Regions from separate parts of the Mesorhizobium sp. WSM4819 genome, predicted to be linked through region 2. Evidence: riboswitches for the same ligand, from Rfam matches in the RefSeq annotation. Region 2 holds a riboswitch; the other holds the start of a gene.

Region 1 (6,346 bases), on a different contig from region 2:
GACCTTGTTCCAGTCGATCTCGAAGCCGGTCGGCGCGATGCCCAAAATGGCGATCTTGCCGCCATTGTTCATGGCGTCGATCATGTCGCGGAAGGCGGGTGCCGCGCCCGACATTTCGAGGCCGACGTCAAAGCCTTCAGTGATGCCGAGCGCCGGCATGACGTCGCGCAGCTTTTCCTTCGATGCATCGACAACGTGCTGGACGCGGAGCTTTTTCGCCAGCGCCAGCCGCACCGGGTTGATGTCGGTGATGACCACTTTTCGCGCGCCGACGCACTGCGCCACCAGCGCACCCATGATGCCGATCGGCCCGGCGCCGGTGACCAGCACGTCCTCGCCGACGAGATCAAAGGACAGTGCGGTGTGAACCGCATTGCCCAGGGGATCGAATATTGCGGCGATCTCATCGGGCACATCGTCGGGGATCGGCACGACGTTGTGCTGCGGGATCGCCAGATATTCACCGAAGGCGCCCGGCCGGTTGACGCCGACGCCGAGCGTGTTGCGGCACAGATGCCCCCTGCCCGCCCGGCAATTGCGGCAGTGGCCGCAGACGATGTGGCCTTCGCCCGAAACACGCTGGCCGAACTTGTATTCGGTGACCGCCGCACCGAAGTCGGCGACTGTGCCGACGAATTCGTGGCCGGTCACCATCGGCACCGGCACGGTCTTCTGCGCCCACTGGTCCCAATTGTAGATGTGGACGTCGGTACCGCAGATCGCGGTCTTCTTGATCTTGATCAGAACGTCGTTCGGGCCGATTTCCGGCACCGGCACTTCTTCCATCCAGATGCCCGGCTCGGCCTTGGCCTTGACCAGCGCCTTCATCATGTTCGACATCAGATGCTCCTTACACCTTGGTTGGTTCTACTCCTCGCCGCTCCTCCGGTAGCCTAAACAACGGAAAGGTAGGCTCGGAGAGCACATCCTGAGATCTTTGGATCGATCGTAATGTTGGCGGCTGCTTTTGTGTCGAGCAACACTTCACCGCGACCCGTGCGCGTGAAAACCTGTTCCAGCGAACCTTAGCGGAAGCGGAGCAAGCGCCATGCCAGATGCAGCCAAGTTTCAATCAAGCGATGAGGAATAGTCGCAGCTTGCGGTTAGGCGGTATTGCTATTTTGTCGATGTCCGCCACATGCGACCGATGCTCTCGATGGTCGAGCTCGCCGCCGATATCTCGATGTGCCGGTGCACCGGCGGCATCGTTCGCCCTCGGTGAAGTGTCTGTTGACCGCTGGCGGGAGGCAGAAGCTCATGGACAGAGCCGCCTTCCTCCATTTCGTGGCGAAATCATCCGTCCTCGGACCAGAAGCGGCTTCCCAGATCCTGCCCCGCCGCTCAGCCGTCCAGCGGGCCTTCGGCTGGACGACAAGGGTGGGACTCGCACGCGTCGACCGACTTGCGCGCGGCTTTCGATGGCGTCCTTTCTTCCTTAAATATCCGCGAAGCCCGCGGGTCACATGTTTGCCCGTCACAGTGGCCCAGCGGCCTGCGCCTGCACTTTCTCCCGCAATGCGCATGCTGCAGCGACCATGTTGATGAGGGCAGGGCGGACCTCCTCCCATTTCCTTGTTTTGAGGCCACAGTCCGGATTCACCCACAATTGGCCGTCCGACAGTCGCTCGCGGGCAAGTTGGGCGAGTATGCAAAATCTCGCCAATCTCCGGGACACGTGGTGAGTGAATGTCGTAGACGCCAGGACCGATTTCGTTCGGATATTCTGACTTCGTGAAGGCGTCTAGCAGTTCCATTTTGGAGCGCGACGTCTCGATCGAAATCACGTCCGCGTCCAGTTCAGCGATCGAGTCGATGATCTCATTGAACTCAGAATAGCACATGTGGGTGTGAATTTGGGTCGCGTCCGCTACACCCGTTGAAGCGAGCCGGAAGCATTCGACAGCCCAGCCGAGATAATGTTTCCAGCCGGACTTCCGCAGGGGCAAGCCTTCGCGAAACGCGGCCTCATCGATCTGGATCACCCTTGCGCCAGCTCTTTCCAGGTCGGCCACTTCATCGCGGATGGCGAGCGCGATCTGGCGGCAGACCTCGGCGCGGGGTACGTCGTCGCGCACAAAAGACCAGTTAAGAATCGTCACTGGGCCTGTGAGCATGCCCTTCACCGGTTTTTTCGTCAGCGACTGGGCAAATTGCCACCAGAGGACCGTCATCGGATTGGGCCGCGATACGTCGCCGAAGATGATGGGAGGGCGCACGAGCCGGGAGCCGTAACTTTGCACCCAGCCATGCTGGGTGAAGGCGAGGCCGGACAGCTGCTCGCCGAAATGCTGGACCATGTCGTTTCGTTCGAACTCGCCATGTACCAGCACGTCCAGCCCGATCTCCTCCTGCCAGCGGACCGCCGCCTCGGTCTCCTTCTTCAGGAAGGCCTGGTAATCGACATAGCTCAGCCGGCCCTTCGCATGAGCGGAGCGCGCCCTGCGCACCTCGGGCGTCTGCGGGAAGGACCCGATCGTCGTCGTCGGGAACGGCGGCAGGCCGAGCGTGTCAGCCTGGACTCTGGAACGCTTGGCAAATGCGCTCTTTCGTTGCTTCATAGCGCCGTCAATGCTGATAACCCGCCCATGGACGAGCGGATCATGGACCTTTCCAGACATTGCGCGCGCCGCGGCCGCCTCGGCAGAAGCTTTCAGTGCGCCTGCTGCGGCCTCCCTGCCTCCGGACAAGGCTTGGGCCAGCACGAGCAGCTCTTCAGTCTTGTGGGCGGCGAATGCCAGCCACGAACTGACGTCCACATCGAGCGCAGTCTCCATCCGCAGGTCCATCGGCACATGAAGCATCGAGCAGGAAGGCGCAATCTCGACGCGATCCAGCGGCCAGCCGGCAACGATCGGCTTGATGCGGTCGAGAATGGCAGCTAGGTTCGCGCGCCAGACATTGCGGCCGTCGATCAAGCCAAGTGAGAGCACCAGATCCTTCGGTGCGAGCCGACCAACCGTCTCCAACTGCTCGGGAGCGCGCACGAGGTCGAGATGTAGGCCCGCCAGGCGCAGCGAAAGCGCGGTCTCCAGATTGTCCCCGAGCGGCCCGAAATAGGTAGCCAGCATAATTTTCAACTTGGGCGCGGCTTTCGACAGCTGGCCGTACGTGAATTCGAAGGCAGCTCGTTCGTTCGGGCTAAGGTCGAGCACAAGCGCCGGCTCATCAATCTGCACCCAGTCGGCCCCCGAGAGCTCCAGCCTCCGCAGGAGTTGATCGTAGACGGGCAGCAGCCGCGGTAGGAGCGCTATGGGATTGAAACACTGGTCGGGAGACTTCGCCAGCTTGAGGAAGGTGACCGGTCCAAGGATGACCGGGCGTGTATGGGCGCCGAGCTCTTTTGCCTCCAGAAAGTGATCGACTGGTTTCGTCGACGAGAGGGCGAATGCCTGATCGTTGCTCAGCTCCGGCACGATGTAGTGGTAATTAGTGTCGAACCATTTGGTCATTTCCATCGCGGTTACGCGCTGGCCCTGAACTGCATGCCGGTGACTGGCGCGTCCGCAACCCGCGGCATCGCCTTGCGTCCCGCGCGCCACCGCGAAATAGATGTCGAGCGGGACCTCGCCGCCCGTCCAGCCGTAACGAGATGGCACGGCGCCGACCATTGCTGCGGTGTCGAGCACATGGTCATAAAGTGAGAAATCGTTCGACGGGATTTTCGACACGCCGCGGTCGTGCTGCTCGCTCCAGCTGGCGGCACGGAGTGCCTTCGCCGTCGCCAGAAGGTTGGCGGCAGAAGATTTTCCGGACCAGTAGCTTTCGAGCGCGAACTTCAGTTCTCGCCGGCGACCGATACGCGGCACGCCAAGCGTTGCTATGGGAACTTGCTGGGAGACATTCATTCCATACCCCGATGCTTGGGGCGGGGACAAGGAAGGCGCTAGCAGGCCGGCATGAACGCCGAGCTGCCGCGGCCACCAGACACCCCGCCCGTGGACGTTGTTCACCGTGGCAGGTCTCCTGGCTCGCGGGTCACAGCCTCTGCCCCGTCTTCCCGGGGCAGTTCGCCCCAGTGACATTGGTGGGTTGGCTCGCCGCTTACAGTTGCGGGGGCAGCGCCGGATTGCACCGGCTTCCCTCTTAGCTCCGCTACGGCAACGCCTTGCGGAGAACCACGACATGCGGACAATCGCAGCAGCTCGCATTGTTGTCAATGACGTATAAAGAAATGTTTATGTGTTTATGTGAACCGTTCACCTGCGGCGTGTTTCCCAAGTCGCAGGTCGCAGTAGAGCTGAGCCATTTGCGCCACTCGCCGGTCTGCGCAGGCTGTGCCTGGCCGCTCGGGCAATCTGCCAATCTACGATCTCGGCTCAAAACGACTTTCGTCAAAAAAGGGCGTGTTGGCCATCATGATCGGCCGGCAGTACTGGCCCGAAGTGCGACAACGTCCTGAGCCTCAACAATCAGAAATTCGGAGAAAAACCGCCATCCTTCACGCAGGCACGCGACATTTCGATTTACCCGCGCCTGTCTGGACAGCCTGCACAACGGCAAGGTGGGCAGCACCTCGCGGAAATGCTCCCCTACAACAGCCCCGCCTGCGTGGCCTCGCGGCGCAAATTCTGCCGCGGCCTGGGGCCGATCTGCTGGATCACCAATCCGGCCGCCAGTGAGCCAAGGTCGCCGCAGGTCTGCAGGTCGCGGCCTTGCGTGTAGCCATGCAGGAAGCCGGCGGCATAGAGATCGCCGGCGCCTGTCGTGTCGACCAGTTCCTTTATTGCGGTCGCCTTGATCACCACCGTTCCGCCGCCGCGCACGATCACCGAGCCCTTTTCAGAGCGGGTCACGGCAGCGATCCGGCAATCCTTGCGGATCTGCGCCAGCGCCTCGTCGAACGACGCCGTCTGATAAAGCGATTTGATCTCGTGGCTGTTGGCGAAGACGATGTCGACCATGCCCGAACGCATCAGGTCGAGGAATTCATCGCGGTAGCGGTCGACGCAGAACGAATCCGACAGTGTCATTGAGACTTCGCGGCCTGCCGCGTGCGCCAGCTTCGCCGTCTGCCGGATCGCTTCCTTGGCGCGCGGCGGGTCCCACAGATAGCCTTCGAAATAGGTGACCGCCGCACCCGAAGCCTTGTCTGCTTCGACGTCCTCCGGCCCGAGCTCCATGCAGGCGCCGAGATAGGTGTTCATCGAGCGCTCGCCATCGGGCGTGACGAAGATCATCGAGCGCGCCGTCGGCGGCTCGCCGTTGAGCGGCTTGGTGTCGAAAGCAACGCCCTGCGCATGGATGTCATGGGCATAGATTTCGCCGAGCGGGTCGTTCGAGACCTTGCCGAAGAAGGCGGCGCGACCGCCGAAGGAGGCGACGCCCGCCGCCGTGTTGCCGGCGCTGCCGCCGGAGGCTTCGATCGCCGGGCCCATGCGGCTGTAGAGCAGTTCGGCGCGCTGTGTGTCGATGAGGTTCATCGCGCCCTTGATGATGCCGTTGGTCTCGAGGAATTCCTCGTCGCACTGGGCGATGATGTCGACAATGGCATTGCCGATGCAAAGCACGTCATATTTCGGCATCAATGTCTCCGCCAAAAACCCGAGCCGGCTTCTTGCCACGTCAGGGCCGGCCTGTTTTTGGCGAGTGTGGAATGGGTCGCCCTATGACGACGCATCCGATACCCTTGCATCACGCAGCTGCCGGTCCTGCCTCACGCAACAGGTCGTCAGCTCTGTCCGTCTTTTCCCAGGTGAACTCCGGCTCTTCGCGTCCGAAGTGTCCGTATGTCGCGGTCTTGCGGTAAATCGGCCGTAGGAGATCAAGCGCCTTGATGATGCCTTTCGGCCGGAGATCGAAAAGCTCAAGGACGGCGCGCTCGATTCTTTTTTCATCAATCTTTGCGGTTCCGAATGTATTGACGAGGACAGAGACCGGCGCGGCCACACCGATCGCATAAGCAAGCTGAACCTCGCACACCTCCGCAAGTCCGCTGGCAACGACGTTTTTTGCGACGTACCGCGCCGCATAGGCGGCCGACCGATCAACCTTGGACGGGTCCTTGCCCGAAAAGGCACCGCCGCCGTGACGCCCCATGCCGCCGTAGGAATCGACGATGATCTTGCGGCCGGTGAGCCCGCAATCGCCGCGCGGCCCACCGACCACGAACCGGCCTGTTGGATTGACCAGGAACCTTATCCTCGTCGTATCCAGATCGTCGTGAGGCAAGACCGGCCTTATGATCTCCTCAATGACGCCTTCGCGCACCGTGGCTTGTGAGACCTCCTCGTCATGCTGCGTCGACAGGACTATGGTATCAAGCGCTACCGGGCGCAAACCCTCATACCGGATGGAAACTTGAGATTTAACGTCCGGGCGAAGCCAGCCAAGGCGTCCGGTTTGGCGC
Region 2 (6,346 bases):
TTCCACCGGCTCGTAGATGACGCGCTTGGCTTCGTCGTCGTAGCGCACCTCGACGAAACCGGTCAGCGGGAAATCCTTGCGCAGCGGATGGCCTTCGAAGCCGTAATCGGTCAGGATTCGCCTGAGATCGGGATGGCCCGAGAACAGCACGCCGTAGAGATCGTAGGTTTCGCGCTCGAACCAGTCGGCGCCCGGAAACACACCGGTGATAGACGGCACCACCGTCTCCTCGTCGGCCTGCACCTTGATGCGGATGCGAATATTCTGCTTCGGCGACAGCAGGTGATAGACGACGTCGAAGCGCTTGGCCCGCGATGGATAATCGGCGCCGCAGACGTCGATGATCGAGATGAACTGGCATTTTGGATCGTCGCGCAGGAAGCTCACCACCTCGATCAGATCCTGCGGCTCGAGCGAGATCGTGAGTTCGCCATAGGCAAGCACCGCATCGCCGATCCGGCCGCTCAGCTTCTCGCCGAGATAGGTCGAGAGTTCATTCAGGCTCATCATCGCGCTCACCGCTCGATCGTGCCGGTGCGGCGGATCTTCTTTTGCAACAGAAGGATGCCGTAGAGCAGCGCTTCCGCGCTCGGCGGACAGCCGGGCACATAGATGTCGACCGGCACGACGCGATCGCAGCCGCGCACCACCGAATAGGAATAGTGATAGTAGCCGCCGCCATTGGCGCAGGAGCCCATCGAGATGACGTAGCGCGGCTCCGGCATCTGGTCGTAGACCTTGCGCAGCGCCGGCGCCATCTTGTTGGTCAGCGTGCCGGCGACGATCATGATGTCGGACTGGCGCGGCGAGGCGCGCGGCGCAACGCCGAACCTCTCCGAGTCATAGCGCGGCATCGAGGTGTGGATCATCTCGACCGCACAGCAGGCAAGACCGAAGGTCATGAACATCAGCGAGCCGCTGCGCGCCCAGGTGATCAGCGCCTCGGTCGAGGTGACGAGAAAGCCCTTGTCGGCAAGCTCGTCGTTGATCTCGAGGAAGAAGGGATCATTCGCCCCCACCGGCTTTCCGGTGCTGGGGTCGAGAATGCCTTTTGGCTTCGGCGCGACGAGCGTGCCGGAATTGTCGCTCAATCCCATTCCAGCGCTCCTTTCTTCCATTCATAGGCAAAGCCGATGGTCAGCACCGCCAAAAACACCATCATCGACCAGAAACCGAGCATGCCGATCTGGCTGAAAGACACCGCCCACGGAAACAGGAAGGCCACTTCCAGATCGAAGATGATGAACAGGATCGACACCAGGTAGAAGCGGATGTCGAACTTCATGCGGGCGTCATCGAACGAGTTGAAGCCGCACTCATAGGCGGAAAGCTTTTCCGGATCGGGATTGCGGTAGGCCACCAGGAAGGGTGCGGCAAGCAGCGCCAGGCCGACGACCAGCGCCACGCCGATGAACAGGACGATGGGCAGGTACGAACTCAACAATGCGTTCATGCTGCAGCTTTCCGTTGGCGGCCAATCCACTCTGATTACAGCACCGGACCCACTTGCGGAAGCGTGACAGTTTAACCACTGAACCGTTTTAGGGGCTCTATGCTGCAACGCGGCGAGGGTTAGCGCAGGGCTTTCGGCGAAGCAAGTCAAACCTTGTTCAAAACACGGTACTCGACGGCATCTCCGGATAAACTGGTCCAATCCGCTCCTGTTTGATTTCCTTCGCGTTTTACTCCACTTTCTCTCCTGACATAGATGCCGCCAGAACCCTGCTAGCATGATGCGGAATCATCTCTCCCACCTTTGGTCGAACGCCGACAGAGTGCCGTCTGCATGAAGGAAAAAATCTCGAACGCCATGGCCCGGCGCATCGCGCTTGCCGCACAGGGGTTTTCCGATCCTCGCCCTAACGGCACGCCCGATCGCCGCCATCTGGCACGTGTGCTTGCCCGGACCGGTCTGCTGCAGATCGACTCCGTCAGCGCGGTGGTGCGTGCCCATTATATGCCGCTCTATTCGCGGCTTGGCCCCTACCCGCTCGCCCTGCTCGACAACGCCGCCGTGACGCGCAAGCGCAAAGTCTTCGAATATTGGGCGCACGAAGCCTCCTTTCTGCCGGTCGAAACCTATCCGCTGATGCGCTGGCGCATGGAACGGGCCGAACGTGGGGAGGAAATGTATAACGGGCTGGCCAAGTGGGGCCGCGAGCGCACCGCCTACATTGAAGACATCTTTCGCGAGGTCGTCGAACGCGGCCCGATCGCCGCTTCCGCCCTGGAAGGCCAGAAAGGCTCAGGCGGCTGGTGGGGCTGGAGCGACGCCAAGCACGCTTTCGAATGGCTGTTCTGGGCCGGCCGCATCACCACGGCGTCACGTCGTGGCTTCGAGCGGCTTTATGATCTGCCGGAGCGCGTGCTGCCGCCGGCAGTACTTGCCTTGCCTGTGCCCTCGCCTGAGGATGCGCACCGCGAATTGCTGCGCATTTCCGCCCGCGCCCACGGCGTCGCGACAGCAGGCGACCTGCGCGACTATTTCCGCCTCTCCCCCGCCGACATCAAAGGCCGCATCGAGGAACTGGTCGACGCCGGCGACCTCTTGCCGGTGACCGTCGAAGGCTGGAGCAAGCCCGCCTATCTTCACAGGAATGCCCGTTTTCCGCGCAAGATCGAGGCGCGCGCCTTGCTCGCTCCCTTCGATCCGGTAGTCTTCGAGCGGGCGCGTACGGAAAGACTGTTCGAGTTCCGCTATCGCATCGAGATCTACACCCCTGCCGAAAAGCGCCAATACGGCTATTATGTGCTGCCGTTCCTGCTCGGCGAAAGGATCGTGGCGCGCATCGACCTTAAGGCCGACCGCCCGGCCGGCGTGCTGCGCGTCCATGCCGCCTATGCCGAACCCGGCGCGCCGCCGCAAACCGCCGCCGAACTTTTTGAGGAATTGCAGCTGATGCAGGGTTGGCTCGGCTTGGAACGCATCGAGGTGACGCCGGCGGGGGATTTGGGCCAGGCTCTGGCGGATGTCGCGGTTTCGTGAGGTCGATGTCGGCGCTGCCCCTCACCTGCCTGCCGGCGTCCTCTCCCCGTATAGAGACGGGGAGAGGGATGCTATCATCGATGGTTTCGCCAATCGCCAGCGTGCAGGCGCCGCCGTTGCGGCCAGCTCTTTCTCCCCGTCACTATACGGGGAGAAATGCCCGGCAGGGCAATGAGGGGCAGCGCCGACGCGAAAATTGCCCCGCAGCGTTTCCCTCGCCGCGTCGTAGACGTGCGTTGACACGACTGCCTCCACAAGCCTAAATCCGGTTCAGACGGTCTCCTCTCGGCAAAGGGAGGAGCCAAGAGGGAATGCGGTGCGAAATCCGATTTCAAATCCGCGGCTGTCCCCGCAACTGTAAGCGACGAGCCAAGGCCGATAACCACTGGGAAAATCCCGGGAAGGCGGCACCAAGGCGATGACCCGCGAGCCAGGAGACCTGCCGTCTAGGACATAAGAATCCGATCGCCTGGCGGGTTTTCCGGGCAAGGAGCCTGATTTGGAACGCGACAGCAGTTTTTCGGCTGAGACAGCGGGCGTATTGCCCGGCGATGATGATGCTCTGGCCGACGTCACCGTGATCGTCTGCGCCTCCTGCCGTGACGAGACCGGCTCCGACGGCCATCCTCGCGCCGGCGAATTGTTGGCCGAAGACACGCGCCGCGCCGCCTCTGGCGAAAATATCCGTATCCGCAGCGTCGAATGCCTCGGCAACTGCAAGCGCCGCCTCAGCGCCGCTATCCTGCGCGACGGCTGCTGGAGCTATGTCTTTGGCGACCTGACCGCGACCAGCGGCGCCGATCTCATCACCGGCGCAAAACTCTTCGCCACCTCGACCGACGGCCTCATGCCATGGCGCGGCCGCCCCGATTGCCTGAAGCGCGGCCTCGTTGCCCGCATCCCTCCCCTCGACCTTTTGAAGGACCAGATATGACCACTTCCGTCTCGCGCGTGCCCTGCACCGTCGTCACCGGCTTCCTCGGCGCCGGCAAGACGACGCTGATCCGCCATCTGCTCGAAAACGCTGGCGGCAAGCGGCTGGCCATCATAGTCAACGAGTTCGGCGACATCGGCATCGATGGCGAGATTCTTAAGGGATGCGGCATCGACACCTGCCCTGAGGAAAATATCGTCGAGCTGGCCAATGGCTGCATCTGCTGCACCGTCGCCGACGATTTCGTCCCGGCGCTCGACCAGATCCTGTCGCTGACGCCCAGGGTCGACCATATCCTGATCGAAACCTCCGGGCTGGCCCTGCCCAAGCCGCTGGTCCAGGCCTTCCAGTGGCCGACGGTGAAGAGCCGGGTGACGGTCGACGGGGTCATTGCCGTGGTCGACGGACCGGCGCTGGCCGAAGGCCGCGTTGCCAACGACATGGACGCCCTGCAGGCGCAGCGCGCGCAGGACGAGACGCTCGACCACGACGATCCGGTCGAGGAGGTGTTCGAGGACCAGCTCGCCTGCGCCGACCTGATCATATTGTCGAAGAGCGACCTGATGGAGGCCACCGGCTCGGCCCGCGCCAATACCATCATCGGCAAGCACGCCGCCCGCGCGGTGAAGATCGTGCCGGCCTCGCAGGGCAAGGTCGATCCCTCCGTGCTGCTCGGCCTCGGCCTTGCCGTCGAGGACGACATCGAGAGCCGCAAGACTCACCACGATGACGAGCTCGATCACGAGCATGACGATTTCGACTCGTTCGTCATCGACATTCCGTCGATCGCCAATCCCGAAGAGCTGGCTTTGCGGGTCGCCACGGCGGCGGAAGAAGAAAACGTGCTGCGCGTAAAAGGCTTCGTCGAGGTCGGCGGCAAGCCGATGCGGCTGTTGCTGCAGGCAGTCGGGCCGCGCGTCAACCACTATTACGACCGCGCCTGGACCGCCGCCGACGATCGCCGCTCCCGCCTCGTCGTCATCGGCCTGAAAGGGCTGAACCGCCCGGCGATCGAGCGTATCCTCGCCGGCTGACCTCAGGCACGAGCCGCGATGCACATCCTCACCACCACATCCGCCTCGCTCGACGATCTTGCCGAGCCTGTCGATCTCAGGCAGACGCCTGCGGATGTCGTGGCGCTGTCCTTCACCGACAGCGATCTGGCCGGGCTGGCGGCGGCGTGGCAGGCGGACGCGGATCGCCTGCCGTCGATGCGGTTGGCCACCTTGCGCGATCTGCGCCATCCGATGTCTGTGGATCTGTGGATCGACAGCGTCGCCCGGCACGCCAGGGTTGTTCTGGTTCGCATCCTCGGCGGTTACGACTGGTGGCGCTACGGCTGCGACCAGCTCGCCTCGACCGCCCGCGCGCACGGCATAAAACTGGCGCTGCTGCCCGGCGAATGCCGCGACGAGGATCTGCGGCTGATCGAAGGCTCGACGCTGCCGCGCCAGGAGCTCGACGGCCTGCTTGGCTATTTCCGCGAAGGCGGCCCGGAGAATATGACGGCGCTGGTGCAGAGGCTGGCAAGTCTCGCCGGATCAGATGTGGCGGTCGCGGAGCCGGTTGTCGTGCCGAAGGCGGGATTTTATGAGCCGGAATTGGGGGTCGTAGAAAGACCGGACTTTTCAAATACCGGCCTTGCAGCCATAGAATCCGCCCCCATCATCTCCATCCTCTTCTACCGCTCGATGCTGCTCGCCGCCGACGTCGCGCCGATCGACGCATTGTTTGAAGCGCTGCGGCAGCGCGGCATGGCCCCCGTGCCGATCTTCGTCTCCAGCCTCAAGGACCCAGCCTCGCTCGCCTTTGTCGAACGCGCGCTCGCCACGCTGAAGCCGGCCGCGATCATCACCGCGACCGCCTTCGCCTCGGGTGCCGAGCCCGGCGTCGAAACCCTGTTTGACCGCGCCGGCGTTCCTGTCTTCCAGGTCATCGTCGCGACGACACGCCGCGATATCTGGCAAGACAACCAGCGCGGCCTGGCGCCCGCCGACCTGGCCATGCATGTCGTCCTCCCCGAACTCGACGGCCGCATTCTCGCCGGCGCCATTTCCTTCAAGGGCGAAAGCGAGGTCGATCCCGCATTGGCTTTCCGCGCCTTCGCCAACCGGCCGGAGCCGGACCGCGTCGCCCAGGTGGCGAACCGTGTCGAGGCGTTCGTGCGCCTGCAGCGCACGCCGCGCGAAAAGCGCAAGCTCGCCATCCTGATCCCCGACTATCCAAGCGCGCCCGGCCGCACCGGCTACGCCGTCGGCCTCGACGTGCCGTCCAGCGTGCTGGCGATGCTGCACGACCTGAGCGAACAGGGCTACGTCGTTGAAGGGATTCCGCAAACGCCGCGTGAATTGCTGGATGAGTTGGAGCGTGGTGGCGAAGGCTTGGGGCTGAAGGATTATCTCGACTTCTCGGCGGAATTGCCTGCA

The links. A riboswitch is a leader RNA that binds a small molecule or an ion and turns the genes downstream of it on or off. The one in region 2 is predicted to bind cobalamin.
Region 1: another riboswitch for cobalamin. It lies ahead of metE (5-methyltetrahydropteroyltriglutamate--homocysteine S-methyltransferase); the one in region 2 lies ahead of AC0L18_RS06900 (DUF1636 family protein).

Annotation. Positions count from the first base shown of each region.
Region 1 is NZ_JBVVQO010000008.1:132,793-139,138, reverse strand. Features, by position in the region: gene tdh (L-threonine 3-dehydrogenase) at 1-840, opposite strand, end outside; partial or broken gene metE (5-methyltetrahydropteroyltriglutamate--homocysteine S-methyltransferase) at 1,475-3,821, opposite strand; cobalamin riboswitch at 3,937-4,135, opposite strand; gene AC0L18_RS10290 (adenosine kinase) at 4,530-5,522, opposite strand; gene metK (methionine adenosyltransferase) at 5,632-6,346, opposite strand, start outside.
Region 2 is NZ_JBVVQO010000005.1:72,648-78,993, reverse strand. Features, by position in the region: gene AC0L18_RS06920 (NADH-quinone oxidoreductase subunit C) at 1-510, opposite strand, end outside; gene AC0L18_RS06915 (NuoB/complex I 20 kDa subunit family protein) at 516-1,097, opposite strand; gene AC0L18_RS06910 (NADH-quinone oxidoreductase subunit A) at 1,088-1,453, opposite strand; gene AC0L18_RS06905 (winged helix-turn-helix domain-containing protein) at 1,787-2,986, shown strand; cobalamin riboswitch at 3,245-3,447, shown strand; gene AC0L18_RS06900 (DUF1636 family protein) at 3,486-3,920, shown strand; gene cobW (cobalamin biosynthesis protein CobW) at 3,917-4,954, shown strand; gene AC0L18_RS06890 (cobaltochelatase subunit CobN) at 4,973-6,346, shown strand, end outside.